4 regions of the Streptomyces sp. BBFR102 genome follow, and region 3 is predicted to be linked to each of the others. Evidence: riboswitches for the same ligand, from Rfam matches in the RefSeq annotation. Region 3 holds a riboswitch; each other region holds the start of a gene.
What was found. A riboswitch is a leader RNA that binds a small molecule or an ion and turns the genes downstream of it on or off. The one in region 3 is predicted to bind cyclic di-AMP.
Positions count from the first base shown of each region.

Region 1 (7,618 bases), 1.7 Mb from region 3:
AGGCGTTCGGCGCCCGCGAACTGGATCGTGCCCTGGAGTTCGTAGACGAGGGCCGTCCTGCTGGCCGGGCCGTGCAGGACGCGGCCGCCGCGCAGGACGGAGCGGGCCGGGGCGGGCGCCTCCATCATGTGCAGGCCCATGTCGGCGGAGAGCCGTTCGCAGACGCGGACGCCGCGCACACTGTTGCCGTGCCGGTCCAGGCGCGGGGAGAAGGCGCCGATACCGACCTGTCCGGCGAGCGCGCCCAGGATGCCGCCGGCGACGCCGCTCTTGGCCGGGATGCCGACGGTGGTGACCCAGTCGCCGGCCGCGTCGTACATCCCGCAGGTGGTCATGACACTGAGGACCTGGCGGACCACCTCGCGGCTCACCACCTGTTCACCGGTGACGGGCTGCACCCCGCCGTTGGCCAGGGTCGCGGCCATCAGGGCCAGGTCGCGGGTGGTGACCAGCAGGGAGCACTGGCGGACGTAGTCCTCCACGACGCGCGGGGCGTCCTCCTCGATGATGTCGTAGCCGCGCAGCATGTGGGCGATGGCGAGGTTGCGGTGGGCGGTCTCCCGCTCGGAGCGGCAGACCGCCTCGTCCACCTCCAGCCGCCGCCCCGCGAAGGCGGAGATGCCGGAGACGATCCGCTCGAACCGCTCCTCGCGCGGGGCACCGGGCGGCCCGGCGAGGGTGTGGGCGGTCAGGGCGCCGACGTTGATCATCGGGTTGCGGGGGCGGGCCGAGCCCTGCTCCAGCGACAGCTCGTTGAACGCCTCGCCGGAGGGCTCCACTCCGATCCTGGCGAGGACCGCCTCGTATCCCCGGTCGGCGAGGGCGAGGGCGTAGGTGAAGGGCTTGGAGATCGACTGGATGGTGAAGGGGGCGCGGCTGTCGCCCGCCTCGTAGACCGTGCCGTCGACCGCCGAGACCGCCACGGCCAGCTGCTCGGGGTCGGCGGCGGCCAGCTCCGGTACGTAGTCGGCGACGGCCCCCGCGCGGTCGCCCCCGCAGTTGCGGAGGACCTCGTCCAAGTACTCGGGGATCGGTGACCGCACGCCTCGCTCCTCCCGGCGGCCCGCCGACGTGCCCCTCCGGCCGCCCCAGGACCGCACCCGTCCAGTCTGGGCGACACCCGGCAGGAAAAGAGGACGCGACGCGACGAGTTCCTCCCGCACCACGGGTCTGTCCTGGCGCACCGTGGAACAAGCCGCTGTACACACCGACCCTGGGAGCATCGCCATGCGCATCGTCATCATCGAGTTCACCAGCCTCGACGGCATCGTCCAGGCACCCGGCGGAGCCGGGGAGGACACCGACGGCGGCTTCGCCCACGGCGGCTGGTCGAACGCCTACTTCGACCCGGAGGTCGTCGGCGGCACCTGGGACTCGGTGCTGGAGCGGGCCGACGCCCTGCTCTACGGCCGCCGCACCTGGCAGGTGATGGCGGCGGCCTGGCCGCAGGCCGAGGACGACCCGTTCGCCGGGCGGATGAACGCGATCCGCAAGTACGTGGTCTCCGGCACGCTCGGCGAGGCCGACCTGACCTGGAACAACAGCCAGCTGATCGCCGGGGGCGAGGCGCTGGAGGTGATCCGCGGGCTGCGCGCCGGCGGGGGGCGCGACCTCGTCCTGCTGGGCAGCGCCTCGCTGGCCCGGACGCTCCTCGCCGAGGGCCTGGTCGACGAGCTGCGGCTGATCGTCATGCCGGTACTGCTCGGGGGCGGCAAGTCGCTCTACCCGACGGACGGCGGCAAGCGGCCGCTGGAGCTGGTCTCCACCACGACCAGCCCGGCCGGCGTCAACGTCTGCACGTACCGGGTCCTGCGCGAAGGCTGACCCGGTACGGCCCGGGGCCGCTCCCCTACAGCTTCTCGACCGGCGCGTACCGCAGCAGCAGCCGCTTGGGCTTCTCGCCGCCGAAGTCGACGGTGGCCTCGGCGGCCGAGCCCGCTCCCTTGACGCCGACGACCGTGCCGAGGCCGAACTGGTCGTGGGTGACGCGGTCACCCACGGCCAGCGAGACCACCGGCTGCTCGGCGGCGCGCCGGGTGGCGAAGGCCGGGGCGCCCTTGGCGCGGGCGGAGGAGGAGAGCGAGGAGGCGACCGAACCGGCCGGGCCGCGCGGGCTCACGGCGGCCGGCGCGCCCATGGCCCCGGTCCGCTTCCAGTGCAGGTGCTGCTCGGGGATCTCCTCCAGGAAGCGGGAGGGCGGGTTGTACGAGGGCTGGCCCCAGGCGCTGCGCATGGCGGCGCGGGTGAGGTAGAGCCGCTCGCGGGCGCGGGTGATGCCCACGTAGGCGAGGCGGCGCTCCTCCTCCAGCTCCTTGGTCTGGCCGAGGGCGCGCATGTGCGGGAAGACGCCGTCCTCCATGCCGGTGAGGAAGACGACGGGGAACTCCAGGCCCTTGGCGGTGTGCAGGGTCATCAGGGTGATGACGCCGGAGCCGTCCTCGTCCTCGTCGGGGATCTGGTCGGAGTCGGCGACCAGGGCGACCTGCTCCAGGAACTCGGGGAGCGTCCCGGCGCCCTCCTCCTCGCCGCGGTCCTGCTCGAACTCCAGGGCGACGGCGGCCAGCTCCTGGAGGTTCTCGATGCGGGTCTCGTCCTGCGGGTCGGTACTGGCCTGGAGTTCGGCGAGGTAACCGGTGCGCTCCATGACCGCCTCCAGGACGGTGGCGGGCCCGGCGCCGGACTCGACCACCGTGCGCAGCTCTTCCATCAGCGCGTTGAACCGCTTGACGGCGTTGGCGGAGCGGGCCGCCATGCCGTACGCCTCGTCGACCCGGCGCAGGGCCTGCGGGAAGCTGATCCGCTCGCGCTGCGCGAGGGCGTCGATCATCGCCTCGGCGCGGTCGCCGATGCCGCGCTTGGGGGTGTTGAGGATGCGGCGCAGGGAGACGCTGTCCTCCGGGTTGGCGAGGACGCGCAGGTAGGCGAGGACGTCGCGGACCTCCTTGCGCTCGTAGAAGCGGACGCCGCCGACGACCTTGTAGGGCAGGCCGACCCGGATGAAGATCTCCTCGAAGACCCGGGACTGGGCGTTGGTGCGGTAGAAGACCGCGATGTCGCCCGCCTTGGCGTCGCCCGCGTCGGTCAGCCGGTCGATCTCCTCGGCGACGAACTGGGCCTCGTCGTGCTCGGTGTCCGCGACGTACCCCGTGATCCCGGCGCCGGCCCCGGCGTCGGTCCAGAGGTTCTTCGGGCGGCGGTTCTCGTTCCGCTCGATGACGGCGTTGGCCGCGGTGAGGATGGTCTGGGTGGAGCGGTAGTTCCGCTCCAGCAGGATCGTGGTGGCGTTCGGGTAGTCCTCCTCGAACTGGAGGATGTTGCGGATGGTGGCGCCGCGGAAGGCGTAGATCGACTGGTCGGCGTCGCCCACCACGCACAGCTCGGCCGGTTCGGGGGCCGGGTGGAGCGGGTCGTGGTCGGACTCGGCCCCCTCGGGGACGTCCGCCGGGCGGTCGGCCGGGGTGCCGACCAACTCCCTGATCAGGGAGTACTGGGCGTGGTTGGTGTCCTGGTACTCGTCGACCAGGACGTGCCGGAAGCGGCGCCGGTAGTGGTCGGCGACCTCCGGGAACGCCTGGAGCAGGTGGACCGTCGTCATGATGATGTCGTCGAAGTCCAGCGCGTTGGCCTCGCGCAGCCGCGACTGGTACATCGTGTACGCCTGCGCCAGCGTCTTCTCGAACCCGTCGGCCGCCCGGGCCGCGAAGTCCTCCGGGTCGACCAGCTCGTTCTTCAGGTTCGAGACCTTGGCCGTGAACGCCTTCGGCGGGAAGCGCTTCGGGTCGAGGTCGAGGTCGCGGCAGACCAGGGCCATCAGCCGCTTGGAGTCGGCCGCGTCGTAGATCGAGAACGACGAGGTGAAGCCGAGGTGCTTCGACTCGCGGCGCAGGATGCGCACGCAGGCGCTGTGGAAGGTGGAGACCCACATGGCGCCCGCGCGCGGGCCGACCAGTTCCTCGACGCGCTCCTTCATCTCGCCCGCGGCCTTGTTGGTGAAGGTGATCGCGAGGATCTGGCCGGGGTGCACGCCGCGCTCGCCGAGCAGGTGGGCGATGCGGTGGGTGAGGACCCGGGTCTTGCCGGAACCGGCTCCGGCCACGATGAGCAGCGGCGACCCGCTGTGGACGACGGCGGCACGCTGCTCGTCGTTGAGTCCGTCGAGCAGGGCGGCCGGGTCGACTGCGGGACGGGGGGCGCCGTCCCGGTAGTAGGCGTCCCGGTCCGCGGGCGCGTCGAACTTCCCGCCGAACAGGTCGGCGGGGATCTCCTCCGGCGCCTCCTCCTCGGGCGGGGGCGGCGGCTCGTCCCCGAGCCGGGCGGAGGGCGCCGAGGACTGGAGGTCGGCCAGGAAGCTGTCGTCAAAGAGGCTGCTCATCGCCTACCGAGTCTAGGCCGCCCCGCCGACAACCGGGCCGGCCTTCCTGGGACCGGAGCCCTGGCCGCGGAGAACGTGACGTACCGGACACGGGTGCGGCTCCAGACGATGTGCGCCAGGTCACCGCGGTGACCGTCCGAGCCCGCCTTTCGACCGTTCACCGACAAGATAACGAAAACGTATCGGGCATATCGCACATCAACCTTCACAGGCACCACACGAGTTGGCTAGCGTGCTGGCCGGGTCGGTTCGTCCCCCACCGGCGACTCGCGCCGGAGCGCACCGCCCCCTGCCGAATCCGGTACGCCCCCCCCACGGGCCCCGGAGCCGGGGACCCACCGCGCACCACCGGGGTGAATCGGTACCCGCCACGGACCAGGCCCGTATTCGGGGCCCGCCCGTCCGGAACCGTAGGGCAGCCTTCCGTCCGCCCGAACCCGACAGCTGACCCGGCAGGCGGTCCACGGAAGGAGTCGCACGTCTTGGCGTCGCATCGCAAGCCTCGTGCCCCGCGCAACCGCACCGCCGGTGCCCTCGGCCTCACCACCGCCGCCCTCACCTCGGTGGCCCTGCTGTCGCAGACCGCGCAGGCGGCCCCGCAACGGCCGGCGGCCAAGCCCTCCCTGGAGGAGGTGCAGAACAAGGTGGACCGGCTCTACCGCGAGGCCGGCACGGCGACCCAGAAGTACAACGCGGCCCAGGAGCGGACCCGGACCCAGCGCGCCGAGGTCGACAAGCTGCTGGACGGCGTCGCCGAGCGGGCCGACAAGCTGAACGCTGCCCGTGGCGAGCTGGGTGCCTTCGCCGCCGCCCAGTACCGCAGCGGCGGCCTCTCCGAGACCGCCACCCTGCTGCTCGCCGACGACCCGCAGAGCTGGTTCGACCAGAGCCAGCTGATGAACCGCCTCACCCAGCGCCAGAAGGTGGTCATCGACGACTACCAGGCCCAGCAGGCCGAGGCGGGCCGCGAACGCGCCAAGGCCGCACGCCAGCTGGAGAGCCTCACCGAGTCGCAGCGCGCCCTCAAGGACAGCAAGCGCGAGGTGCAGGGCAAGCTCACCGAGGCCCGCACCCTGCTCTCCGAGCTGACCGCCGAGGAGAAGGCCCGGCTCGCCGAGATCGAGCGGAGGAAGCAGGCCGCGGCGGAGCGCAAGGCGAAGGAGCGCGCCGCGGAGGAGGCGGCCGAGCGCGAGGCCCGGGAGGCGGCCGAGGAGAAGGAGCGCGAGGAGTCCGGCTCGGGCTCCGGGTCGGGTTCCGGCACGGGCACCGGCTCCGGCGGCGGCTCCACGGCACCCGACTCCTCGTACGCGGCCAAGGCCGGGAAGGTCATCGCCTTCGCCCGCGCCCAGATGGGCAAGCCGTACGTGTGGGGCGCGGCCGGCCCCGACTCCTTCGACTGCTCCGGCCTCACCCAGGCCGCCTGGAAGACCGCCGGCATCTCGCTGCCGCGCACCACCTGGGACCAGGTCGGCGTCGGCCAGAAGGTCTCCGTGGACGCCGCCCAACCCGGTGACCTGGTCTTCTTCTACGACGACATCAGCCACGTCGGCATCTACATCGGCGGCGGCGAGATGATCCACGCCCCGAAGCCCGGCGCCGATGTCCGGGTCGAGTCGATCTACTACATGCCGATCCACAGCGTGGTGCGGCCGGCCTGACCGGCCCGCGCGACGGCGAAGGCCGGGCTCCTCCCCGTCGCTCGACGGTGGGGGAACCCGGCCTTCGCCGTGTGTGCAGCGGCCCGCGCGGTGCCCGGTGGGCGGCGGGGTCAGGTCCAGACGGTGGCGATGAAGATGTTGAGGACGGTCAGGCCGCCGACGGCGGCGAAGACGCCCTTGCCGACCTTCTCGTCGTCGCGTTTCACGTAGACCAGGGCGAGGATCACGATGAGGACCAGCAGCTTGATGCCGATCTTCATGTGGTTGAGGGTGCCGCCGTCCATCTCGCGCAGACCGACCAGGATGATGCCGGTCACGAGCATGGTGAGGGCGCCGTGGAGCATGGCGGGGATGAAGCGGGCCGTACCCGCACCGATCGCCTTCATCTGGGTGAGGAAGCCACCCAGGAGTGCGGCGATGCCGATGATGTGCAGGCCGACGAACACATTGATGAGAACGTCCATGGCTCGCACCCTAACGAGGCCCCCGGCACCCCCGGCGCACCAGGGTCCTACCCGCCGAGACGGCGGTGGTCCACGGGCAGGGGCCCACGGCTGAGCACCGTGCGGACGTCGCGGACGGGACCGATGGCGAGGATCTCGTCGAGCAGCACCTGCTCGTAGGGCGGGAGCGGGAGGCGGGCCATTCGGTCACGGGCTCCCGGCAGATGGCGCAGAGGTGGCGGGGAAGTGGTCGCAAGCGGTCGGGGAGCGGTTCCGGGCGGATGTTTGCGGACAATCCGGCACCGGGCCGTGACATCCGGGATTAGCTCCTCCCTGGCGCGTCCGGCAGTCGGCATAGTCCACAGGCACCGGCCGCGCCACCGAGACGGCCCGGCGAAACCCGCTCCCCCTGTGCGGGCTCCGCCAGGGCCCGGCTCACCCCCCCCCGACCCCGATTGGAAGGACGCGCGGCTGTGGCCTCGCACCGGAAGCCTCGATTCCGCAAGCTGGCGGTGAATCTCCCCGCCCCCGGGCGCCTCACCCCGGGAGCCTCGCTGCGTACCGCCACCGCCACCGCGCTGGCCCTCGCCGGGGCTGCGGGGTCGGTGGTCGCCGGGTCGCCCGTGGCGCAGGCCGCGCCCGACCCGACCCCGGTGCAGGTCAAGGCCGAGGTGGACCGGCTGCACCGGGAGGCCGAGATCGCCACCGAGAAGTACAACGGGGCGAAGGAGGAGGCGGACAAGGGCGAACGCCGCCTCGACCGGCTCCAGGACGAGGCCGCCCGGCGTACCGCCCAGCTCGACCAGGCCCGTACCGCACTCGGCACCACCGCCGCCGCGCAGTACCGCGCGGGCGCGGTCGACCCGTCCGTCGAACTCTTCCTCACCTCGGACCCGGACGGCTACCTCGACCGGGCCGCCCGCGCCGACCGCGCCGCCGGACGCCAGAACGCCCAGATCGCCGGGGTGCGCCAGAAGATGCGCGCCGTCGACCGGTTGCGCGCCGAGGCCGACACCGTCCTGGCCGGGCTGGAGAAGCGCCGCGGCGAACTGCGGACGCACAAGAAGACCGTCACCGGCAAGCTGGCCGAGGCCCGTGCCCTGCTCGCCCGCCTGACCGCCGCCGAACGCGCCGAGGTCACCGGC
Region 1 is NZ_CP195757.1:2,030,057-2,037,674, forward strand. It holds gene ACSLIC_RS09050 (glutaminase) at 1-1,043, opposite strand, end outside; gene ACSLIC_RS09055 (dihydrofolate reductase family protein) at 1,228-1,824, shown strand; gene pcrA (DNA helicase PcrA) at 1,850-4,372, opposite strand; cyclic di-AMP (ydaO/yuaA leader) riboswitch at 4,667-4,846, shown strand; gene ACSLIC_RS09065 (NlpC/P60 family protein) at 4,855-6,030, shown strand; gene ACSLIC_RS09070 (hypothetical protein) at 6,141-6,494, opposite strand; gene ACSLIC_RS09075 (hypothetical protein) at 6,542-6,676, opposite strand; gene ACSLIC_RS09080 (NlpC/P60 family protein) at 6,947-7,618, shown strand, end outside.
Region 1: linked by a shared signal. The riboswitch ahead of ACSLIC_RS09065 (NlpC/P60 family protein) and the one ahead of ACSLIC_RS16745 (transglycosylase family protein) in region 3 are both predicted to bind cyclic di-AMP.

Region 2 (7,618 bases), 1.6 Mb from region 3:
TCGGCGAGTTCCGTGCCGGACCAGTCGCGGTGGCTCTGGAGGAGGGACAGCAGTGTCAGAAGGCGCGCCGAGGTTTCCCGCATGACGGGCAGTCTCCCTCGCACCTAGGACCGTATCTGTCCTGACCCGCCCGTAGCGTTCTTCCCATGAACAGCCTGGCGAGCACCGACCCCTCCATCCGCCCCTTCCGCATCGACATCCCGCAGGCCGATCTGGATGACCTGTGCGAGCGGTTGGCGCGCACCCGCTGGCCCGACGAACTCTCCGGCGTCGGCTGGTCCTACGGCGTCCCGGTCACCTACGCGAGGGAACTCGCCGAGTACTGGCGCTCCGGCTTCGACTGGCGCGCGCAGGAGGCCGCGCTCAACCGGTTCGACCAGTTCACCACCGAGATCGACGGGCAGCACGTCCACTTCCTGCACGTGAGGTCCCCCGAGCCCGACGCACTGCCGTTGATCATCACGCACGGCTGGCCGGGCTCGATCGCCGAGTTCATGAAGATCATGGGCCCGCTCACCGACCCGCGGGCCCATGGCGGCGATCCCGCCGACGCGTTCCACGTCGTCGCTCCGTCCATCCCGGGGTTCGGGTTCTCCGGGCCGACCACCCAGCCGGGCTGGGATCTGCACCGGGTCGCGCGAGCCTGGGCGGAGCTGATGCGGCGCCTGGGCTACGAACGTTATGGCGCCCAGGGCGGCGACAGCGGTGCCGTGATCTCGCCCGAACTCGGCCGTGTCGCCCCCGGGAACGTCGCCGGGGTGCACGTCAACGGCGGACTGGGCTTTCCGACCGGCGACCCGGCGGAGTCCGACGGATTGTCGCCGGTAGAGCTGGAGCGGCTCGGGCAGTACCAGGACCAGGACGGCAGCGGCTATGCGATCATCCAGGCCACCCGTCCGCAGACCGTCGCGTTCGGCCTGACCGACTCGCCGGCCGCACAGCTGGCGTGGATCGCGGAGAAGTTCAAGGAGTGGACCGACCCCGCCCGCGAGCTTCCCGAGGAAGCTGTCGACCGGGACCAGTTGCTCACCGACGTGAGCATCTACTGGCTGACCGGCACCGCCGCCTCCTCGGCCCGGCTGTACAAGGAGAGCGCGAAGTCCTGGGGCTCGGCCGTCTCCGCGTCCCCGGTGCCCCACGGCGTCGCTGTCTTCCCCGGGGACCCCGGAGTGCGTCGTATCGCCGAACGAGAGCACAACGTGACGCACTGGTCGGAGTTCGACCGCGGCGGCCACTTCCCCGCGATGGAGGCCCCCGACCTGCTCCTCGATGACATCCGGGCGTTCTTCCGGACGGTCCGCTGAACCGCCACCGCCCGAGGAGCCGGAGATCTGCCGCCCTCGCCTGAAGCGTGGTGCAGAAGGCCGGGAGCGGAGCGCTCCCCTTGCGGTCGAGGGCTGGACCGGTACGGGCGGGAGACCTTCACCGCGTTGCGGACGGGCCAGTTCAGGCAGTTGCGAGGAACTGGCCGCCTGACGGTCCCCGCGCCCTTCCTGCTCGGGGAGCGCGGCGCCCCGCGCGACACGCGGGAGGTGGCCGCACGCGTCGGCGCGCTGGTGGGCCGTGCCGAGGTGGAGATCGTGCCCGGCGCGGGCCACGCGCTGCCGACGGGCCGGCCCGCTCCGGTCGTTGATCCTCGGGACGGCCGGGCGGTAGCGACCGGCGGCACGCGCGCGGCCGGGGGCCGGGCCGGGGCGGTGTGCCCCGGTCCGGCCCCCGGCCGGCGGTGAGGAGAGGACCCGGCGGTGCCGGGAGGTGTCAGACGGAGACGCCGTGACCGCGCAGGTAGGCCAGCGGGTCGATGTCCGAGCCGTAGCCCGGGCCGGTGCGGACCTCGAAGTGGAGGTGCGGTCCGGTGGAGTTGCCGGTCGATCCGGAGAGGCCGATCTGCTGGCCGGCCGAGACGGTCTGGCCGGACGAGACCGAGAGCGACGACATGTGGGCGTACTGGGAGTACTTGCCGTCGGCGTGCTTGATGACGACCTCGTTGCCGTACGAGCCGCTCCAGCCGGCGGAGACGACGGTGCCCGCGCCGACGGCCTTGACGGAGGTGCCCGAGGAGGCGGAGAAGTCGACACCGGTGTGGTAACCGGAGGACCAGCTGCCGCCGGAGGCGCGGTAGGCGGTGGACGGGGAGGAGTCGACCGGGCGGACCCAGCCGGTGGAGGCGGCGGGCTGCTCGGCCTGCTCGGCCTGCGGCTTCGCCGGGGCGGCCGGCTGCGGCGCCGTCTCGGTCTTCTTCGCGGTGGAGGCGCTGGTGTCGGCCTTGGGCGCGGCCTGCTTCGGCGCGCTCTGCGGCTTGGCCGGGGCGGACTTCGGGGCCTCGGCGACGGTGCCGTCCACCGAGAGCTTCATGCCCGGGAGGATGAGGTCCGGGTTCGAGCCGACGACCTTGCGGTTGTCCTGGTAGAGCTGCTCCCAGCCACCGTCGACGTGCTGTGCGGCGGCGATCTTGGCCAGGTAGTCGCCGACGACGACCTCGTAGGTCTTGGTGTCGGCGGAGGCGTTCTTCGGCGCCTGCTGCTGAGCTGCGGCGACGGCCTGCTGGACGGCGACGGACTCCGGCGCCGACTTCTCGGCGGCCTGTGCGTGGGCGGCGCCCATCAGCGGCAGGGCCAGGGCGGCGCTGCCCGAGCCGGCGACGGCCAGCGTGCGGGCTATGCGCATGGTCCTGGTACGGCGGTGCTTCCCCTTGGCGGGCATGAAGGTTCCTCTCCGGCGCCTGCGAGGTGAGCTGTCGGGTTCGGGCTGGAGCTGCCCGGCCGCGCCGTGTGGCGCGGCTTCACCCCTAGCCGGGGGGCCGGTGGCGTGCGCGGTGCGCTGCTCCGGTTCCGGCGGCTTACCTGGGTCCCCCGCTCCTGCCGTGGAAGGGTCGATGTGGGATACCGGACGGCGGCAGGATTAGGCGGTCCATCCGGAATGACGGTGACCGTAGACGAGCCGGGCTCCCGGGAACAAGCAGCGTCGGCGCCCTGGAAGTCGCTTTCTTGATCCTTTGTTCCGGAGGTGGTCACCCTCCGTAGATTCGTGATCTTTCCGGGCGTGGCGGGTGCTGCGCCCCGGCCGGTGGTGGCTGCCACGGACCGTGACCGCTATGACGCTGCTCACGAGGCGGGCTCAACGGCGCCCGGCGTGGCGGCAATTGGCGCATATGGGGGTGGATGCCCTATATGTCCGTAAGGAGGGGTGTCGGTCGGCAGGGTGGGTAGGCCGGATGGGGCGCGGCGCCCGCCCCGCACGAGGGTGACGCTGTGTCACCCCGGCCGGGTGTGGACTCGCGGCCCGCTCCGCTCGGGCGCGGCAGAGCAGCTCCCCGTGGAGCACCGCGGACCAGCTGTCGGGGGCCGCCGCCCACCGACGCCAGGCCGCCGCGATCCGCTCCAGTCCGGCCTGGTCCGCCTCCCCGAGGCCGACCGCCCGCGTCGCGTACCCGGAGGCCGTCGCCCGGTCCGCCCCACCAGGCCCGCTCCGCCTCGTCGGCGTAGCACCAGGCGGAGGCGGCCGCCGTGAGGCCGTTGAACCCGGCCTCACGCGCCCACGCCCGCAGCCGCCGGCCCGCGACCCGCTCGCCCGCGCCACGGACCGGTACGGCTCCAGCCACGCGTCGAGTCCGGGGCGCGCCGGGTGCCAGGTCGTCGCCGCGCAGTCCGCGTTGCGCACGGCGACCAGGCGCCCGGCGCACACCCGGCGCATCTCGCGCGGGGCGCCCACCGGATCGCCGGGGTGCTGCGGCAGCCGGTGGGCGTGGGCGCCTCCCGTGCGCGGGGTCGCCGGATCAGAGCGACAGCGGCCGGTACACCCGCAGTCCCTCGTGGAGCTTGTCCAGCTCCAGGCTCGGACCCGCGTCGCTCACCTCGCCGTCGAAGGCGAGCGGCGTTCCCGGGCTGATCCCGCCGATCCGCAGCCGCTGCACCCGCACCGCCGCGTGGAACGGCGAGCGGGACAGCGGGCCCGCCAGCGCCGCGGCCACGAGCCGGAACCCCGGCCCGCGCCCGCCGTGCACCGCGCGGACGTCCAGCAGGCCGTCGGCCAGATCCACCCGTCGCCCGCCCGTCAGCCCCATCCGGCGGTAGGTGCAGTTGCCCGCGAACAGCAGCCACAGCGGGCGCCGCTCACCCTGGACCACCGCCTCCAGCGGATGGTCCCGGCGCCGCACCCGCACCGCCGCCACCACGTCCGCGAGCCGCCCGCCGACCCGGCCCGACCAGCGCTCCCGCTCCCGGACCAGCTCCGGGTAGACCCCCAGACTGAAGGTGTTGAGGAAGTGCCCGGTCCGCTCGCCGGAACGGAAGCGGCCCACGTCCACCGCGACCGCGTCGCCCGCCTCCACCGCCCGGCACAGCTCCTTCGGGTCCTCCATCCCGAGGTCGTACGCGAAGTGGTTGAGGGTGCCGCCCGGCAGCACCGCCAGCGGCAGCCCGTGCCGCAGAGCCACCCCGGCCGCCGCGTTGACCGAACCGTCGCCGCCGCAGATGCCGAGGGCCAGCGCACCTTCCGCCGCCTTCTCCAGCTCCGCCACCAGCCCCTCGCCCTCGCACTCCACCACCTCGGCCTCCGGCAGCAGCTCCCGCAGCACCCGCGCCTTGTCGGGGGTGCCGGCGCCCTGGTTCACCACCATGACCAGGCCGTGGCCCCGGGGCAGCGCCGGTACGTCCACCAGCGGGCGCCCGGGGGAGGGGAGCTGGTCCCGGGTCGGCGCCAGGCCGCGTACGGCGAAGGCGGCACCCGCGCCCAGTGCCGCCCCGGCCAGCACGTCACCGGGGTAGTGCGCACCGGTGTGGACGCGGGAGGCGGCGACCGCCGCCGCCAGCGGGGCCACCGCCGCGCCCAGGCCCCGGGACTCCATCGCCACCCCCGTCGCGAAGGCCGCCGCCGACGCCGCGTGGCCCGACGGGAAGGAGGAGGTGATCGGCTGCCGCTTCAGCTGCCGTATCAGCGGCACCGACTCCAGCCCCGGGCGCCGCCGCCGCACCGTCCGCTTGCCGAGGGTGTTGATGGTGGCCGAGGCCAGGGCGAGCGAGGCCAGCCCCCGCACCGCCGCCCGGCGGGCGCGCGGCGAACCGGTCACCGCGAGCCCCGCCGCGACCGCGCCCCAGAGCAGGCCGTGGTCGGCGCTCCGGCTCAGCTTCGGCAGCACCCGGTCGGCACCGGGCCAGCGGCGCGCCGCGACCGCCTCGAAGACGGTGCGGTCCAGCGCGACCAGCCGGTCGGCCGACGAAGCCGGGGGCCAGGCGCGCGCACGGCGGGCACCCGGGGGGCGCCACCGGGTGGGCAGGGGGTTCACAGGGTCAGGACGCATGCGGCACGGGTACCCCCGTGCGCGCCGATCACCCGCACCGGCGCGCGAGCCGGGCCGTGTCCGTCACCGGAACGGACGCCCGCCCCCGGCGAACGCGCCCCAACGGGGTGAGGATGGACCCCATGTCCTCCTCCGGCCCGTCGGGCGCAGACCCCGAGACGAGTACCCCCGGTCACTCCGAACTCCTCGCGCGGCACGAGGCCGCCCTGGACCTCTTCGACCGGAGGGTCCACGACATCCTCGACGACCAGTGGGACCACCCCACCCCCTGCACCGACTGGAACGTCCGCGACCTCGTCGCCCATCTGGTCTCCGAACAGCTCTGGGCGCCCCCGCTGCTGGCCGGGGAGACCATGGAGTCGGTCGGCGACGCCCTCGACGGCGACCTGCTCGGCGAGGACCCGGTCGGCGCCTGGGAGGCCGCCGCGCGCGGCGCCCGCGAGGCGTTCGCCGCCCCCGGCGCGCTCGACCGGACCGTGCGGCTCTCCTACGGGCCGAGCCGCGCGGACCACTACTGCGGCCAGATGACCACCGACCTGATCATCCACGCCTGGGACCTGGCCCGCGGCATCGGCGCCACCGAGCACCTCCCGCCCGAACTGGTCTCCTTCGCCGACCGCGAGACCGCCCCCTACGCGGGCGACCTCTCCGGCAGCGGCGTCTTCGCCCCGCCCCTCACCCCGCCCTCGGGCGCCGACCCCCAGACCCGCCTCCTGGCCCGGCTGGGCCGGGAGGCGTAGCCGCAGAGATTCAGCGAGACGCGGCCGCCGCCGTCGTGAAGACGCCCACCAGGGCCTCGTTGAAGGCCGGCAGGTCGCGCGGGGTGCGGCTGGTGATCAAGGTCGTCGGTCCGCCGGAGTCGACCCGGACCGCCTCGTCCACCCAGGTGCCCCCGGCGTTGCGGATGTCCGTCGCCAGGCTCGGGTACGAGGTCAGGGTCCGGCCCCGTACCGTTCCGGCCTCGATCAGCATCCACGGGGCGTGGCAGATCGCGGCGATCGGCCGACCCTGGTCGACGAAGTCCTTCACCAGGCCGACGGCGTCCGCGTCGGTGCGCAGGTGGTCGGGGTTGGCCACGCCGCCCGGCAGGACCAGGGCGTCGAACATGCCCGCCGACACCTCGCCCACCACCTGGTCGACGACGAAGCGGTCCCCCTTCTCCAGATGGCGGTAGGAGAGCACCTCGCCCGGCCAGGTCGACACCAGCACGGCCTCTCCACCCGCCTCGGTCACGGCCTGCCACGGCCCGGTCAGTTCGCTCTCTTCCACGCCCTCGGGGGCCACCAGGAATGCGACACGCATCGGCGTTCCCGCCCTTCGAATCCTCGTCCCGGTCTCTCCGGCCCGCCCGTCCGGCGGTCCGGGGTGGCCTGCCCGCCGCCATCCGGGTGTCCTTCCAGGGTCGCGCGGACCGCCCCCAGGAGCAAAAGGGCCCGGGGGACGGTCCGCGTCCCCTCCCTCAGGCGTCGGCCCGGGCCTCCACCACGGCCGTCGCCAGCTGCTGCACGTTGCGGTACGTGGTCTCGGCGGGCAGCGGCGCCAGCAGCGCCACCACCTCGTCCGGACAGTGCCCGGCGTCCAGCACCCTGGCCAGCTCCGGCGCGCGCGCCGGGAAGGGCGTGCGGCCCAGCCGCCGCCCCAGCTCGTGGCGGACCTCCGCGATGTCCGGGTGCGCCCCCAGCGGGTCGCCGGGCTCCGCGTCGTGCCACTCCTCGGACCGGGTCGGATGGCCCGACCTCAGGTAATCGCGCAGCTCGTGCTTCATCCCCTCGTCGCGGTGGACGCTCATCCGGTCACTGCCTCGTTGCATGCTGTGCCCTTCTGTACGGGTCCGTTCTGCGGTACGGCCGTCGCGGGCGCCGGGCCCGGGCGGCCGTGGCCCCACGCGTACCCGGGGCACCCGGGCCGAACCGTCCCGGCCCGGCCGCGCCGTTCCCCGGATCGGAGGCCCCCGGTGGTGGGCGGGCCCGGGGCGCGGCACAGTGCGAGAGGGGTAATGCGTTCGAGCGGAGGTACGGCGGATGGAGAGTGCCCTGGAGGGCCATGGCCCCCTCCGGTACGGGCCACCCGTACCGGAGCCGGGCCTGCCGGTCGTGCCCGAACTCGCCGTCGTCCTCGCCGGCGCCGCCGGCCGCCCGCACGCCGAGCCCCCCGGCGGCGGCCCCGCCCTCCTGGCCGCCGCCCGGGGTTACTGGGCCCGGCGCGGCCTCGCCGCCGACCCCGCCCTGCTCGCCGCCGCCCCCGGCGCGCCCGCCCTGCTCCTGGCCCTGACCGCCGCCGTCGGCGGCGACGTGCTGCTGCCGCGGCCCTGCCCGGCCT
Region 2 is NZ_CP195757.1:5,296,416-5,304,033, forward strand. It holds gene ACSLIC_RS23415 (helix-turn-helix transcriptional regulator) at 1-83, opposite strand, end outside; gene ACSLIC_RS23420 (epoxide hydrolase family protein) at 147-1,304, shown strand; gene ACSLIC_RS23425 (peptidoglycan DD-metalloendopeptidase family protein) at 1,759-2,703, opposite strand; cyclic di-AMP (ydaO/yuaA leader) riboswitch at 2,705-2,885, opposite strand; partial or broken gene ACSLIC_RS23430 (SAM-dependent methyltransferase) at 3,295-3,747, opposite strand; gene ACSLIC_RS23435 (bifunctional phosphatase PAP2/diacylglycerol kinase family protein) at 3,776-5,299, opposite strand; gene ACSLIC_RS23440 (TIGR03086 family metal-binding protein) at 5,422-6,039, shown strand; gene ACSLIC_RS23445 (type 1 glutamine amidotransferase domain-containing protein) at 6,050-6,601, opposite strand; gene ACSLIC_RS23450 (DUF2795 domain-containing protein) at 6,759-7,109, opposite strand; gene ACSLIC_RS23455 (aminotransferase class I/II-fold pyridoxal phosphate-dependent enzyme) at 7,321-7,618, shown strand, end outside.
Region 2: linked by a shared signal. The riboswitch ahead of ACSLIC_RS23425 (peptidoglycan DD-metalloendopeptidase family protein) and the one ahead of ACSLIC_RS16745 (transglycosylase family protein) in region 3 are both predicted to bind cyclic di-AMP.

Region 3 (7,618 bases):
GGCGCGTTCGGCGTGGGTGGAGGTCAGGAGGGTGTCGGTGACCTCCTTGACCTTGGCGTAGGGGATGCGGGCGTGGTGGATGGCGGTGGAGTCGTACGCGGTGAGGCCGAGGGCGAGGCCGGCCACCGTGGTGACGGAGCCGGCGAGGCCGACCAGGGTGCGGGCCTCGGTGAGCGGGACGGTGCGGGCGGCCTCGTCGAGGGCGGCGCCGATGTCCCGGCGGATCGCCGCGACCTGCTCGGCGGTGGGCGGGTCGGTCACCGTGCCGTCGGGGCGGGAGAGGTGACGCTCGGTCAGGCGGACGCAGCCGATGTCGACGGAGCGGGCGGCGCGGACGGCGTCCGTACCGACGACGCACTCGGTGGAGCCGCCGCCGATGTCGACCACCAGGTACGGGGTGTCCAGGTCCGCGCGGCCGGTCAGTTCCTTGGTGGCGCCGGTGAAGGAGAGCGCGGCCTCCTCGTCGCCGGTGACGACCTCGGGGGTGACGCCGAGGAGGTCGCGGACGCCCTCGGTGAACTCGGCGCGGTTCTCCGCGTCGCGGGTGGCCGAGGTGGCGGTGAACCGGACTGCGGTGGCACCGAGTTCGCGGATGACGGCGGCGTACTCGCGGCACGCCTCGAAGGTCCGCTCCAGGGCGTCGGGGGCGAGGCGGCCGGTGCGGTCGACGCCCTGGCCGAGGCGGACGATCCGCATCCGGCGGTCGAGGTCGGTCAGCTCCCCGGTGGACGGGTCGGCGTCGGCGACCAGCAGGCGGATGGAGTTGGTGCCGCAGTCGATCGCGGCGACGCGACGGGCGCTCACCGGCCCTCCCCCGCGGCCTCGCCGGCGCCGGAAGCGGCTGCCGGTCCGGCGGTCTGCGGCAGCGTCACGCAGGAGCCCTTGCGCCACCACTCGGGGAGCATGGCGAGCGCCTCGTCGCCGAGCGGGTTGACGCCGGGGCCGGCCGCCAGCGAGTGGGCGACCAGGACGTGCAGGCACTTCACCCGGTCCGGCATGCCGCCGGCGGAGGGGAAGTCCTTCAACTCCTCGATCTCGTCGCGGCGCTTGATGTAGTCCTCGTGGGCGGCCCGGTAGGCGGCGGCCAGTTCCGGGTCGGTGGCCAGCCGCTCGGTCATCTCCCTCATCACGCCGTTGGCCTCCAGCGTGCCGATGGCCGAGGCGGCGCGCGGGCACGTCAGGTAGTACAGCGTGGGGAAGGGCGTGCCGTCCTCCAGGCGGGGCGCGGTCTCGACGACGTCGGGCTGGCCGCAGGGGCAGCGGTGCGCGATGGCGCGCAGGCCGCGTGGCGGACGGCCCAGCTGCTGCTGGAAGGCGTCGACGTCGGCGGCGGTCGGCTCGGTGCGCGGGGTGGGCGGCGGGGGCGTGTCCATGGCGGGGTCAGGTCTCTCGGTCGTTCACTCGGTGGCGGGGCGGATGGGGCGGGGCCCGGCGGCCTGGTCGGCGCGGTCGACACCGTCCAGGAGGTTGGTGTACCAGGGCCGGGTGGCGGCCGTGCGGTCGGTGCGGCTCGGTTCTGCCGCGTCCGGGTCGATCATGGTGTAGCCGGTCTCGCCGGGGCGTACGTAGTGCAGGCGCTCGCGGATGCGCTGCTCGGCGTAGCGGTCGTCCGTCCAGCGGGCCTTCTCGTCGCGCAGCTGCTCGACCTTGGCGCGGTGGGCCTCCCGCTCGCGCTGGAGGTCGGTGATCTCGGCGCGCTGGGAGACGTACTGCCGCATCGGGTAGGCGAGGGCGACGATCAGGGAGCAGAGGACGAGGGCGAGGAGGGCGGCGCGACCGGTGAGGCGGGAGCGGCGGGCCTGGCGGCGGTTCTGCGAGCGGTAGACGCGGGCGGCGGTCTGCTCGCCGAGCACCCTGAGTCTGGTCGCGGTGGAGAAGCGGTCCGCACCGCTCTTCTTCCCGGCCATGCCCGCCTCCCCTCGGCCGCGCGCCGTGCGCGGCCGCTGTGCCCGTCCGTCAGGTGTCCGCCGCTCGCACGCTCTGCTGGTCCTCGCCCGCACGTGCCCGCGTCCCCGCCCACGGTACGGGACCGTGGGCGGGGACGCGGGGAGGCCGGGGGTGGCCGTCGGCGGCCCGCCGGATCAGCCCTTGAAGCGCGGGAAGGCGCTGCGGCCGGCGTAGACCGCGGCGTCGTCGAGGATCTCCTCGATGCGCAGGAGCTGGTTGTACTTGGCGACGCGCTCGGAGCGGGCCGGGGCGCCGGTCTTGATCTGGCCGCAGTTGGTGGCGACCGCGAGGTCGGCGATGGTGACGTCCTCGGTCTCGCCGGAGCGGTGGCTCATCATGCACTTGAAGCCGTTGCGCTGGGCCAGCTCGACGGCGTCCAGGGTCTCGGTGAGCGAGCCGATCTGGTTGACCTTGACGAGCAGGGCGTTGGCCGACTTCTCCTCGATGCCGCGGGCGAGGCGCTCGGGGTTGGTGACGAACAGGTCGTCGCCGACGAGCTGGACCTTGTCGCCGAGCTTCTCGGTGATGACGTTCCAGCCGGCCCAGTCGTCCTCGAACAGCGGGTCCTCGATGGAGACCAGCGGGTACGCGGCGACGAGCTCCTCGTAGTACTCGGTCATCTCGGCGGCCGAGCGGGTCTTGCCCTCGAACTCGTAGCCGCCGTCCTTGTAGAACTCGGAGGCGGCGACGTCCAGGGCGAGCGCGATGTCCTTGCCGGGGACGTAGCCGGCCTCCTTGACGGCCTCCAGGATGAGGTCGAGGGCGGCGCGGTTGGAGTCGAGGTTCGGGGCGAAGCCGCCCTCGTCGCCGAGGCCGGTGGCCAGGCCCTTGCTCTTCAGGACCTTCTTCAGCGTGTGGTAGACCTCGGTGCCCCAGCGCAGGGCCTCGGAGAAGGACTCCGCGCCGATCGGGGCGATCATGAACTCCTGGATGTCCACGTTGGAGTCGGCGTGCGAGCCGCCGTTCAGGATGTTCATCATCGGCACCGGGAGCAGGTGCGCGTTGGGGCCGCCGAGGTAGCGGAAGAGCGGCAGGTCGCTGGCCTCGGAGGCGGCGTGGGCGACGGCGAGGGAGACGCCGAGGATGGCGTTGGCGCCGAGCGAGCCCTTGTTGTCGGTGGCGTCCAGGTCGAACATGGCCTGGTCGATGAGGCGCTGCTCGGTGGCGTCGTAGCCGACGAGCTCCGGGCCGATCTGCTCGATGACGGCGAGGACGGCCTTCTCGACACCCTTGCCCTGGTAGCGGTTGGGGTCACCGTCACGCAGTTCGATGGCCTCGAAGGCTCCGGTGGAGGCGCCGGACGGCACGGCCGCGCGGCCGGTGCTGCCGTCGTCGAGGCCGACCTCGACCTCGACGGTGGGGTTGCCTCGGGAGTCCAGGATTTCCCGGGCTACGACGACGTCGATGGACGGCACGAGCATCTCCTTCTGGGATGTGACGCGGGTCGGCCTTCGGTCGGCCGTTCGCTCCAGAGCCTATCCGGCGGCCGGCCCCATTCCGGCGTCGCGCCCGGACGCCGGGACGAAAAGAGCCCCGTACGGGGCGAAACCGTACGCGACCGCCCATTCCTACTTACCGGTAACGACCGCGGCCGGGCGACGGGGAGGGAAACGGGGAAGCCCCGTCCCGACGCGCTGAGGGGGGAGTCACGCATCGGGACGGGGCTGTCGGTGGGGGGCGGGGTCAGTCCCTCACCCCGCAGACCCGTGGGGGGGGGAGCGCCGGGGGCGGGGAGGCCCGTGGGGAGCCTTCTCACCCCGCCTCCCGGGAGCGGCTTCGGGAGCCGAAGGGGCGCGTCGTCGCCCAGACGCCCGTCGCGCGCGGGCCGCGAGGCGGTTGAGCACGTCGGGCGGCTCGGCGACGACACCCAGCACCCCGGGGGCGAGCGAAGCGCGCGATCAGGAGAGGTGGAGCTGCTGGCCCGGGAAGATCAGGTCGGCGTCCTCGACGATGTCCTTGTTCAGCTCGAAGAGCTTCTTCCAGCCGCCGTCGACGTTCTCGTCCTTCGCGATCTGGCTGAGGGTGTCGCCCTTGACGACCTCGTACTCGCCGTCACCCTTGGCGACAGTCTCGCCGGTGGGGGTCTCGACGGTCTCCTCGGCCGGGGCGGTCCGCTGCTCGCTGCGGTCGGCGCGCGGCTCGGGGCGCTCGGGGGCGGCCTGCTCGGCCGGCTCCTCGGCGGGCTTCTCGGCCTCGGCGCCGCCGCCGTTGTACGCGGCGTTGCTCAGGCCGGTGCCGCAGTTGGGCCAGGCGCCCTTGCCCTGGCCGGCCAGGACCTTCTCGGCCACGGCTATCTGCTGCTCCTTGGTGGCCTGGTGGGCGCTGGAGGCGTAGGCGGTGCCACCGAAGGCGGCCCAGGTGGAGGGCGTGAACTGGAGCCCGCCGTAGAAGCCGTTGCCGGTGTTGATGGACCAGTTGCCGCCGGACTCGCACTGGGCGACGGCGTCCCACTCGGAGGCCGTGGCGGCGGAGGCCGAGCCGGTCGCGACGAGCGGCGCGGCGACGGCGAGGCCGGCGACACCGGCGAGCGACAGGATGCGGGTGACCTTGGAGGGACGGCGGTGCTTGGCCTTGTTGGTCAGCATGAAGGGAATCTCCTCACCGACGCCTACGAGGTGAGCTGTCGGGTTCGGGCCGGATGAGTGCCCGGCCGCGCGTCCCTGTCCGGAACGCGCGGCTTCACCCCGAGCCGCCCCGGCCACCCGCCCCGCTGGGGAGCGAACGGCCGGTGCGGCGGCAAACCTTGGGTCCCCCGCTCCTGTCTACGGCGCTTGCGCGACGACTGTCCCAGGCGGCCGTCGACAGGATTCGGCGTAACGACCGCTGGAGCCCGCCAGTGGCGAGCGGCACGACCGTAAGCACGGCCGACGGCAGATTCCAAAGACGATCAGGGGGTCTGAGATCCATGTCTCACTTCCCCCGATTCGGACATTCCCGCCCGAACTGGCGCCCGATTCAGTCCTTTTCGGCCTTCGGGTCCGATCCGAGATCAAGGGCCTGACCGGGCAGGATGCGGTCCGCGTCGTCGCCGACGACCTCCTTGTTCGCCTCGTACAGCGCGGGCCATCCGCCGTCCACCTCGTGGAGCCAGGCGATGACGGAGAGGCTGTCGCCCTCCTTCACGGTGTACGAGCCGGAAGCGTCGGGCGCGTCGCCGCGCTCCCCCCGCGAGGCGTGCCGCCCGGAGCCCTCGCGCCCCTCACCGGAGCCCGGCTCGGCCTCGGCGCCGCCCCGGTGGCGTCCGCCGCCGGAGTCCTCCCCCTCGCCGGGGGTCGCGGAGGGGGTGTCCGAGGGGGTCCCGGCGCGGTCGCCACGTCCCTCCGCGGCCCCCTCTCCGGGGATCGGGGTCGGCGAACCCTCAGGGATGGAGGTCGGCTCGGCGGAGGGGGTGGACGACTTCCCGTCACCCTTCTCCCCCTTCTCCTCCTTGTCGGCCTTGTCCTCGTTGTCTGCGTCGGACCCCTCGCCGCCCTTGCCGTCCTCCTGCTCGGCGGGCGAGGTCGGGGAGGCGGAGGGGGTGCCGCTGTCGCCGGGGACGCCCGGGTTCACCTCGGCGGTGCCGCCGCCCTGCTGGAGCCCGATCGCGGGGGCGCAGGTGGCCCAGGCGGCGGTGCCCTCGGCGTCGAGGACGCGCTCGGCCACCACGATCTGCTGGGAGCGGCTGGCGAGGTCGGCGGAGGGCGCGTAGCTGAGGCCGCCGTGGCGCTCCCAGAGTTCCTGGGTGACCTGGAGGCCGCCGTAGTAGCCGTTGCCGGCGTTGGCGCTCCAGGCGCCACCGCTCTCGCATTCGGCGAGCCGGTCCCACGTGGCGGTGTCGGCCGCGCTGGCCGAACCGGCGCCGAGCAGGGGGATGGCGATGGCCGAACCGGTCACCCCGGCCGCGACGACGAAGGCGGGAGCCTGTCGGGGGCGTCGGTGACGTCCGTTCCCGGAGAGCATGCGGTTGCCTTTCGCGTGACGACTGCTGACCGGCGCCCCGCTCGGTGGCGGCGGGGCTTCCGGTTGGCGCCGAAGGTAGCGGCTGTCGAACGTTCGTCACAAGTCGATGCAGCGGAGATCACGCCGACATCACATTCCTGATGTCTCGTCAGTTCCGGCGTCCGGAGGGCGCGGCTCGCGCACCTGCTTCCCGGGCCCGGCCGGCTCCGGGGTGAACTCGACCGGCAGGGTGCGCAGTCCCCGCATGATGAGTCCGCCGCGCCAGCGCAGGTCGTCGGGTGCGGCGCCGAGCCGCAGGTCCGGAAGGCGCGTCAGCAGGGTCGCGAGAGCGGCCTTGCCCTCCAGTCGGGCCAGCGGGGCGCCGATGCAGTAGTGGATGCCGTGGCCGTAGCCGAGGTGCTGGTTGTCGGTGCGGGCGAGGTCGAGCCGGCCGGGGTCCCGGAAGCGTTCGGGGTCGCGGTCGGCGGCGGCCAGGACGACCAGGACCGGGTCCCCGGCGGCGATGTCGGCCCCGCCGATCCGCAGCGGCTCGGTGGCGTACCGCCAGGTGGCCATCTCCACCGGGCCGTCGTACCGCAGGAGTTCCTCGATGCCGGTGTCGAGCAGCGCCTCGTCGCCGTCGGCGAGGGCCCGCTGGAGGCGGGCGCGTTCGGCGGGGTTGCGGAGCAGGGCCAGGGTGCCGTTGCCGATCAGGTTGACGGTCGTCTCGAAGCCGGCGAAGAGGAGCACGAAGCACATGGCGGCGGCCTCCTCCTCGGTGAGGTGCTCGCCGTGGTCGCTGGCGCGGATCAGGCCGGAGATCAGGTCGTCGCCGAGGTCGGCCCGTTTGCGGTGGATCAGCTCGGCGAGGTAGTTCCGTATCTTCTTCACCGAGCGGGCGACGCCGCCGCGCGGCCCGCCGCCGTGCCGGATCATCATCCCGGCCCAGTCGCGGAAGTCGTCCTGGTCCTCGCGCGGGACGCCGAGCAGGTCGCAGATGGCGTAGATGGGCAGCGGGAAGGCGAACTCGTGGATGAGGTCGGCCTCGCCGCGCCCGGCGAAGCCGTCGATGAGCCCGTCGGTCAGCTCCTGCACCCGGGGCGCGAACCGGGCGACGCGGCGCGGGGTGAACGCCTTCGACACCAGGCGGCGCAGCCGGGTGTGGTCCGGCGGGTCGATGTTGAGCAGGTGCGTCATCAGTCCGGCGCTGCGCTCGCCGGGGATGCCGGTGCGGCTGCGCCCGGCGTCGTCGGCGGCGTGGTGCGCCGGGTTCTTGCTGAGCCGGGGGTCGGCGAGGGTCTGCCGGGCGTCCGCGTACCGCGTGACCAGCCACGCCTCCACGCCGCTGGGCAGCCGGGTCTTGTGGACCGGCTCGTGGGTGCGCAGCCAGGCGTAGGCGGGGTACGGGTCGGCGGCGAACTCCCAGCCGAAGAGTGCGGGACGCCCGGCTGCCTGGGTTTCGCTCATGGTCCGACCGTATCGGGGGCCCGGCGGGGCGGCTCAGTGCCCCTCGGCCGCCCGGATGGCCTCGCGGTAGCGCCGGGCGCTCTCGCGCAGGGCGGCCTCGGGGTCGGCGCCCTGCCGTTCGGTCTCGACGGCGAGGGCGAGCAGGGCGGGGCCGGGCCCGGGGCCCTCGGGGAGCGGCACGTTCAGCCCGGCGGCCCGGGCACGGGAGGCGAGCTTGGCGGCGAGGGCCAGGGCGGGCTGGGCGACGGGCACGCCGTCGGTGACCGAGGTGCGCTCCTTCTCCTCC
Region 3 is NZ_CP195757.1:3,721,385-3,729,002, reverse strand. It holds gene ACSLIC_RS16765 (Ppx/GppA phosphatase family protein) at 1-804, opposite strand, end outside; gene ACSLIC_RS16760 (DUF501 domain-containing protein) at 801-1,373, opposite strand; gene ACSLIC_RS16755 (FtsB family cell division protein) at 1,398-1,907, opposite strand; gene eno (phosphopyruvate hydratase) at 2,082-3,368, opposite strand; gene ACSLIC_RS16745 (transglycosylase family protein) at 3,846-4,532, opposite strand; cyclic di-AMP (ydaO/yuaA leader) riboswitch at 4,538-4,727, opposite strand; gene ACSLIC_RS16740 (transglycosylase family protein) at 4,903-5,886, opposite strand; gene ACSLIC_RS16735 (cytochrome P450 family protein) at 6,016-7,332, opposite strand; gene ACSLIC_RS16730 (nucleoside triphosphate pyrophosphohydrolase) at 7,366-7,618, opposite strand, start outside.

Region 4 (7,618 bases), 1.0 Mb from region 3:
GGGCGACGGGCTCTCCGCGACCCCTTCTCCGTGCTCCTGGTGGGCGCGGGGAGGGGTGTTGCCGTGGCTGCGAGAGGCGTACGCCCGGTGTCCCACGCGCCCTGCGCGCACCACCCAGAGTCCGGCGAGGCCGCGGATCGCCTGATTCCGGCCGGTGCGGGACTGGCCCGTCGCGGCGCGGGGGACATGCTCGCCAACGGTCCGCCAGGCTCGGCACGGCGGAAACGAGCGGCGTGGCCCACAGGAATGGCGGGCCCATCGGTGCGATCGGCACCGGCGTCGCCATCGGAGTCCTGGGGCGCGTGGTCGTCCCCGGCCGCCAGCGTGTCGGCTGCCGCTGACCGTCGTCGGCATCGTGGGGGATGCACATCGGCGTCTTCGTCTCCGGCCGGTCCGGTCTCGCCGGGATCAGGGGCGTCGGCTGGGCCGAACGGGGAAGCCAGATCGCGCTGGCCGTGACCGCCCTTGCCCGGGCCGCAGGCGGACGCCGGCGGCGGACCGGCCGGGCGGCCCGCTGCCGTCCGGCCGTCCGTGCTGTCGTCGCCGGATGGCGGCGGGCCCGGGGAGCCCGGAGCGAGGGGTGGCGCGAGGGGCCTCCCAGATGGCGTACAGTTGGTCTTACCGACGCGGGGTGGAGCAGCTCGGTAGCTCGCTGGGCTCATAACCCAGAGGTCGCAGGTTCAAATCCTGTCCCCGCTACTGAAGGCCAAGGCCCGGATTCCTTTCGAGGAGTCCGGGCCTTCGTCGTGTGTGCGTGGTCCCGGTACTCGTTCGGCGCTGTCCGGTCGCCGTTGCACGGGGCCGGCGGAAGCATGGGGGGAAGCGCCGGCGCGGGAGCGTGCGTGTCCGGGCCGGGCCGACCGGGGGCCGGCCGATAAATCAGGAGACAGGCTGGTGGGGAAACGCGGCGAAGCGGAGAAGGAGACGGGCCGCCCGGCCGCCGAGGCACCTCCCGCCGAGCGGGGCGCGGCCCGCCGGGGTCTTCTCGGCGACGGCCGCACGAGGAGCAGGTCCCGAATGCTGGTGCGGCTGCTGCCCGCGGCGCTGATCGTCGCGGGGATCGTCTTCGACGAGGCCACGCCGCCGCGTTTCAGCGCCAGCCCGCTCTACGCCGCGGCGCCGCTGATCGCCGCGCCGTTCTTCTCGCTCTTCGGCACCTTGCTGACCGGGGGCGCCGCGCTGGGCGTCGTGGGCCTGCTCCAGTGGCAGACCGCGACCCTGGGCGGGGTGGTCTCGACCACCGAGCTGCTCACCATCCTGACCTGCGCCCTCCTCGCGGTGCTCAGCAACCGCCTGGTCATCCGCAGCGGAGAGGAACTCGCCAGTGCGCGCAACATCGCCGAGGCCGCCCAGCGCGCCGTGCTGCCCATCCCCGCCGAACGCATCGGCGGCTTCGACGTCGCCGCCCGCTACGAGGCGGCCCAGGCCGACGCGCTCATCGGCGGCGACCTCTACGCCGTGCAGGAGACTCCGTACGGGGTGCGGTCGCTCGTCGGCGACGTACGCGGCAAGGGGCTCGGCGCGGTGGAGGCGGTCGCCGTGGTGATCGGCGCGTTCCGGGAGGCCGCCGAGCAGGAGCCGAGCCTGGAGAGGGTCGCCCAGCGGCTCGAACGCGCCCTCGCCCGCGAGGGGGTGCGGCGGGAGGGGCTGGACCAGTTCGAGGGGTTCACCACCGCGCTGCTGGCGGAGATCCCGCCCGGGCAGTCGGTCGTCCGCACGGTCAACCGGGGCCACCCTGAGCCGCTGGTGCTCCACGGCGACGGAAACGTACGGGCCCTGGTGCCGACCCAGCCGGCGCTGCCGCTCGGTATGGGCGATCTCGGGGTCTGGCCGGACCGTTCGGACGCGGTGCCGTTCCCGCCCGGCGCCACCCTGCTGCTCTTCACCGACGGCCTGACGGAGGCGCGGGATGGGCGCGGAGTCTTCTACGACCCGGTGACACGGCTGACGGGCCGTCGCTTCGAGACGCCCGGCCATCTCCTGGAGGCCCTCTCCCGGGAGGTCGGCGCGCACACCGGCGGCGGTCCGCAGGACGACATGGCGCTGCTCGCGCTCCGGCGGCCCTGAGGCGCCCGCCGCGGCACGTCGCCGGGCAGGTCACCGAGAGTGAGTGAACGGACGCTCCCCGCATAACAACTGACACACCGTCAGGTGTGGATGCGGTGGTTCGGGGCAGTCAACTCGCCCGACTCCGCCCCCCGGTGCCCCGGTACGTCCAGGCCCCGGAGTCCAACGATCACCTGGAACAGCTTGGAATCCGGGGTGGGTGTCTATTAACGTTCGATAACGCAGCGCGGTTGTCCCGGCCGTCACCCGAGACGGCTCCGCGCGCACGCGCCGAATCCCGTAGGGAACCGGGGAACCACTCCTTGGGGTGAATCGGACGCCTTTCGAGGCGCCCGTAGGAGACCTTCCTGCTCCGAACCCGTCAGCTAACCCGGTAGGCGAGAAGGAAGGAAAGGAGAGCGCCCGCGTGGCGTCGAACCGTCCTGCCCCTGAGGCCCTGTTCGTGCCGAACGACGAGGAACCGGTCACCGGTCCCACGGCCTACGGACCCGCCGGGGGGCCCTGGGAGGAATGGAATCCCACCGAGGAGTCCATCCGCCCCGTCCGTGGCCGACACCGTGTCGCGAAGCAGCGCGGCGGCGGCCTGGCCCGCTCCTCCACCGTCCTCGGTGTCGGCGTGATCGCCGCGGTGGGCGCCGGCGGTATCGCCACCGCCAAGGAGAAGCCCCCCGTCTCCATCTCCCTCCCCGACCTCTCGTCCGTCAAGGCGTCCCTCCCCGAGGTCGACTCGCTGCCGGGCGTCGGCACGCTGCTGGGCTCCGACGCGGAGTCCGACACGCAGGTGGCGGCCAGCCCGCTCACCGGCGCCGGAGTCACCGTCGCCGACGTCGAGCAGGGCACCACCGATGCCGGCGAGGCGCTGCGGGCCCGCATCATCCAGCAGGCCGAGCACCAGCAGGACCAGGCCGACCAGAGCGCGGCCCACGCCGCCGAGCAGGCCGCCGCCGCGCAGGCCGCCGCTGAGGCCGCGAAGGTCCAGGAGGCCGCCGAGAAGAAGCTGGCCGAGGCGGAGCGGGAGAAGGCCGAGAAGAAGCGGAAGAAGGAGGAGGCCGAGCGCCTCGCCAAGCTCGCCGCCAGCTTCTCGCTCCCCACCACCTCGTACACCCTGACCTCGACCTACGGCCAGAGCGGCACCATGTGGTCCTCCGGCTACCACACCGGACTCGACTTCGCCGCTCCCACCGGGACCCCGCTGAAGGCGATCCACTCCGGCACCATCAAGGAAGCGGGCTGGGCCGGATCGTACGGCTACCGGACCATCCTGGAGCTGGAGGACGGCACCGAACTCTGGTACTCCCACCAGTCGTCGATGTCGGTCAGCGCCGGTCAGAAGGTCACCACCGGCGACGTGATCGGCCGCGTCGGCGCCACCGGCAACGTCACCGGGCCCCACCTCCATCTGGAGATCCACCCGGGCGGCGGCGACGGCGTCGACCCGCTCAGCTGGCTGCGGAGCAAGGGCCTCAACATCTGACGTGCCGACGGGCGGGCGCCTCCCCGAGGTCTGAACGGGGCACGGGCGCCCGCCTGTCGCTTCACCCCGGCACGGTTCACAGCCGGTGTGTCCACATCCTCCGAGCTGGTCCCTTCCCGCGTCTCCTGCGCTCCTTCTGCGTGACTCACCGGCCGCTGCGGGGCGACCGCGTCCCGCAGCGGCCGGGCTGAACTCCGGCGGTCCTGACGGCTACCCCCCGACGTCAGGGCCGCCGGACCTGTTCGTCTCCACACCACCCGCGCGTCCCCTCCGGATGCGGCTGCACCAGGAATGGGCGGACCGGCTCGTTTGTTGATCTCCCCATGACCTCTCTCCGTCCTCTCGGCAACTCTGATCTCGACGTCTTTCCGCTGGCCCTCGGCGGCAACGTCTTCGGCTGGACCGCGGACGAGGCGCAGTCCTTCGCCGTCCTCGACGCCTACGCCGCCGCGGGCGGCAACTTCCTCGACAGCGCGGACACGTACTCCTCCTGGGTGCCGGGGAACAAGGGCGGTGAGTCCGAGGCCGTGATCGGCAAGTGGCTCGCCTCCCGTGGCCACCGTGACGAGATCGTCGTGGCCACCAAGGTCGGCGGCCACCCCCAGTTCAAGGGGCTCTCCGCCGCCAACGTGAAGGCGGCGGCCGAGGAGTCGCTCCGGCGGCTCGGCACCGACCGGATCGACCTGTACTACACCCACTTCGACGACCCGTCGGTGCCGGTCGAGGAGATCGTCACCGCCCTCGACGACCTGGTGAAGGCCGGCAAGGTGCGCGCCGTGGCCGCCTCCAACATCAGCCCCGAACGCCTCCAGGAATCCCTCGACTTCGCCGACCGCGAGGGCCTGGCCCGGTACGTCGCGCTCCAGCCCCACTACAACCTCGTCTCCCGGGACACCTATGAAGGCCGCCTCCAGCAGGTCGCGTCGCGTGCGGGCCTGGCGGTGGTGCCGTACTACGCCCTAGCCGCCGGCTTCCTGACGGGCAAGTACCGCCCGGGCACCACCGTGGAGAGCCCCCGCGCCGCAGGTGCCGGGCAGCTCCTGGCCACCGAGCGCGGCCAGAAGGTCCTGGCCGCCCTGGACACCGTCGCCGAGGCGCACGGTGTCGAGGTGGCGTCGGTCGCCCTCGCCTGGCTCGCCGCACGCCCGACCGTGGCCGCGCCGAGCGCCAGTGCCCGCACCGTGGAACAGCTCCCGGCGCTGCTGGCCGTCGCCGACCTCACGCTGACCGACGAGGAACTGAGCCTGCTCACGGTCGCCTCGGCCTGAACCCGACCGCAGCCTCCCGGGAGGCGGCCTCGGCTACCGGTGCTGCGGGGGTATGTGCGGCGGGGCCGCGTACGGCCACGGCTGCGGCGCCGGGGGTCCGGCAGATGCGGGCCCCCACCCCGCCGCGGTCGGCCCCTGCCACGGCGCGCCCCAGGCAGCCCCGCCCCTGCCCGGAGGTCCGTACGGACCACCCCAGCCCCAGCCCCCGTGCTGGGGCGGCAGCCACATCGCGGGCGGCGGGGGCGCCAGCAGGCGGGCGGCGTGCAGCTGGGCCGGGCGGATCGCCTCCCTGCGCTCCCAGAGGGAGGCGAGCAGGGCGCGCTCGCGCTCGACGAAGTCCGGCTCGGCCCGGCCCCGCTCGCCGCGGCGGCGCAGCAGGGCCAGAGTGGTGGCGTCGCGCTGGTAGGCGGCGAGGGCGCGCACCGCCTCGCGGCCTCCGGCGCGTCGGGCGTGGTCGCGGGCGAGGTGACGGCCGTTCATCGTGCCGAGGGCGGTCGGCTCGGCCGGGGCGAGCCAGCCCGCCGCCACGTACGCGGGGAGATGGGCGCGGACGCCGCGCAGCACGTCGGCGCGGGCCCACACCAGCAGCCAGACGGAGAGGCCGAAGACCGGAACCATCACCAGCGCGTAGACGATGACGAAGCCGAAGGGGCCCATCAGGGTGGCCGAGCCGTTCCACAGGCCGTGCATACCCATGGAGAGCAGCAGGCCGCCCAGCGGCAGGAGGGCCCGGCGCAGGCGATGGCGGCTGAGGGTGCGGGCGGCCAGGCCGAAGCCGATCCCGGTGAGCAGGGTGAAGAGCGGGTGGGCGAAGGGCGACAGCACGATCCGTACGAAGAAGGTGGCGGCGGTGACCGAGGCCATGCCGCTGTCACCGCTCAACTGGTCGCGGCCGAAGGCGTTCCCGAGATAGAGGATGTTCTCGGTGAAGGCGAAGCCGACGCCGGTGAGACCGGCCGTGACCGCGCCGTCCAGCAGGCCGCGGAAGTGCTGCCTGCGGAAGAGGAAGATCAGGAGTACGGAGACCGCCTTGGCCGACTCCTCGACGACGGGGGCCACATAAGTGGCGCCGACCGCGTTGGGTTTCAGCGGCTCGTCACCGCCCGCGAACGGCTCCAGGGTGGAGCCGACGAGCCACTCGGTGGCCAGGGTGTTGGCGACGATGGCGATCAGCGCCGCTGCGCAGGCCCCCCAGGCGAAGCAGAAGACCAGATTCCGCCACGGGCCCGGTTCGACCGCCTCCACCCAGCGGAACACCGCGAACAGCAGCGGCACCGGGAGCAGGGCCAGGCCGAGACCGACGAGGAAGCCGTGCGTACCGGTCTGTTCGCGGACCAGGGCGAGGATGATGCCGCCCGAGACCGTGAGCAGACCGACCAGCAGGCCCACCCGCACCGCGTGCCGCTGCCACCAGCGCATGCGGGCGAGCGCGGCCGGATACGGGGGCATCGGCGGCGGGGGCGGCAGCGCCTCGCCGGGGCCGGCGCCCTCGGCACCGACGCCGCGCGGCTGCTCGGGCGGCGAGGCCGAGTACGACGGGCTGTTGATCACGAGAACGACCCTAACCAGTTCTGGGAAGGCTGATTAGTCCCGGCGAGTGAAAAGACCGCCACAGAATGTCGCGAAGATTTGTCGCCCTGCGCCCCGGTGGCGTCCATTCCGGTCCACCGCGTCACCCTCGGGCAGCCGTCCCGGACTCACCCCGCGGCAGGCTCCGTCACCTTGCGGAAGAGCAGGTCGTGGACGACGTGCCCCTTGTCGAGACCCTGCCCCTCGAACCGCGTGCGCGGCCGGAACGCCGGACGCGGCGCGTACCCGTGCCGCACCACGCCGTCCGTTCCCTCCACTGCCTGCCCGGTCGGTTCCACCGTGTTCTCGAAGGCCGGGTGGGCGCTGAGTACGTCGTGCATCTGCTCGGCGTACGGCTCCCAGTCGGTGGCGCAGTGCAGGACGGCGCCGGGGGCGAGCCGGGGGGCCGCCAGGCTCAGGAACTCGGACTGGATCAGGCGCCGCTTGTGGTGGCGGGTCTTGGGCCACGGGTCGGGGAAGTAGACGCGCAGGCCGGCCAGGGCCCCGGGGGCGAGCATCTCGCGGAGCAGGATGATGGCGTCCCCGTTGGCCACCCGGACGTTGTCCAGGCCCAGCCGGTCGGCGAGGCCCAGCAGGTTGCCCTGGCCGGGGGTGTGGACGTCGACGGCGAGGATGCCGGTGCCGGGGTCGTCGGCGGCCATCCGGGCGGTCGCCTCGCCCATTCCGAAGCCGATCTCCAGGACCACCGGCCGTTCGCCGAACATCGCGTCGAGGTCGAGCACGCGCTGCCCGTCCACGTCGATGCCCCAGGTCGGCCAGAGCCGCCGCAGCGCGTCCTCCTGCCCTGTGGTGACCCGGCTGCGGCGTGGCTGGAAGCTGCGGATGCGCCGCTCGAAGTGGGAGCCCGCCGGGTCCGCCGCTGGGCCGGTGCCGTCGGCGAACATCCGGAGGCGCTCCGGCTTGGCCGCCGACGTCCGGGCACTGCGGGGCGGCGCCGGGACCTGCGGGGTGCCCGGCGGGGCGGTCGCGGGGGCGGGGGGCTGGGGCGCGTTCTGGTTGCTCACGGGAGGCGGAACCGCATTTCGGCGTACGGGGACGGGGACGTCCGCCAGGCACGGCTGAGACGCGGCCCGGCGCGGGGGAGGGGCACGGAAGCGTCCGCGCCCTGGGCCCCCGGAGGGGCGGATCGCTGGACGGTGCCGCCGCCACGCCCTCCAGTCTACGGAGCCGGGCGGGAAGCGTCGGATGGCGGCGTGCACCAGCGACCGGCCCCCCCTCA
Region 4 is NZ_CP195757.1:2,693,117-2,700,734, reverse strand. It holds tRNA gene ACSLIC_RS11960 (tRNA-Met) at 626-699, shown strand; gene ACSLIC_RS11955 (PP2C family protein-serine/threonine phosphatase) at 895-2,067, shown strand; cyclic di-AMP (ydaO/yuaA leader) riboswitch at 2,326-2,462, shown strand; gene ACSLIC_RS11950 (M23 family metallopeptidase) at 2,474-3,541, shown strand; gene ACSLIC_RS11945 (aldo/keto reductase) at 3,865-4,809, shown strand; gene ACSLIC_RS11940 (PrsW family intramembrane metalloprotease) at 4,843-6,360, opposite strand; gene trmB (tRNA (guanosine(46)-N7)-methyltransferase TrmB) at 6,507-7,403, opposite strand; gene lhgO (L-2-hydroxyglutarate oxidase) at 7,616-7,618, opposite strand, start outside.
Region 4: linked by a shared signal. The riboswitch ahead of ACSLIC_RS11950 (M23 family metallopeptidase) and the one ahead of ACSLIC_RS16745 (transglycosylase family protein) in region 3 are both predicted to bind cyclic di-AMP.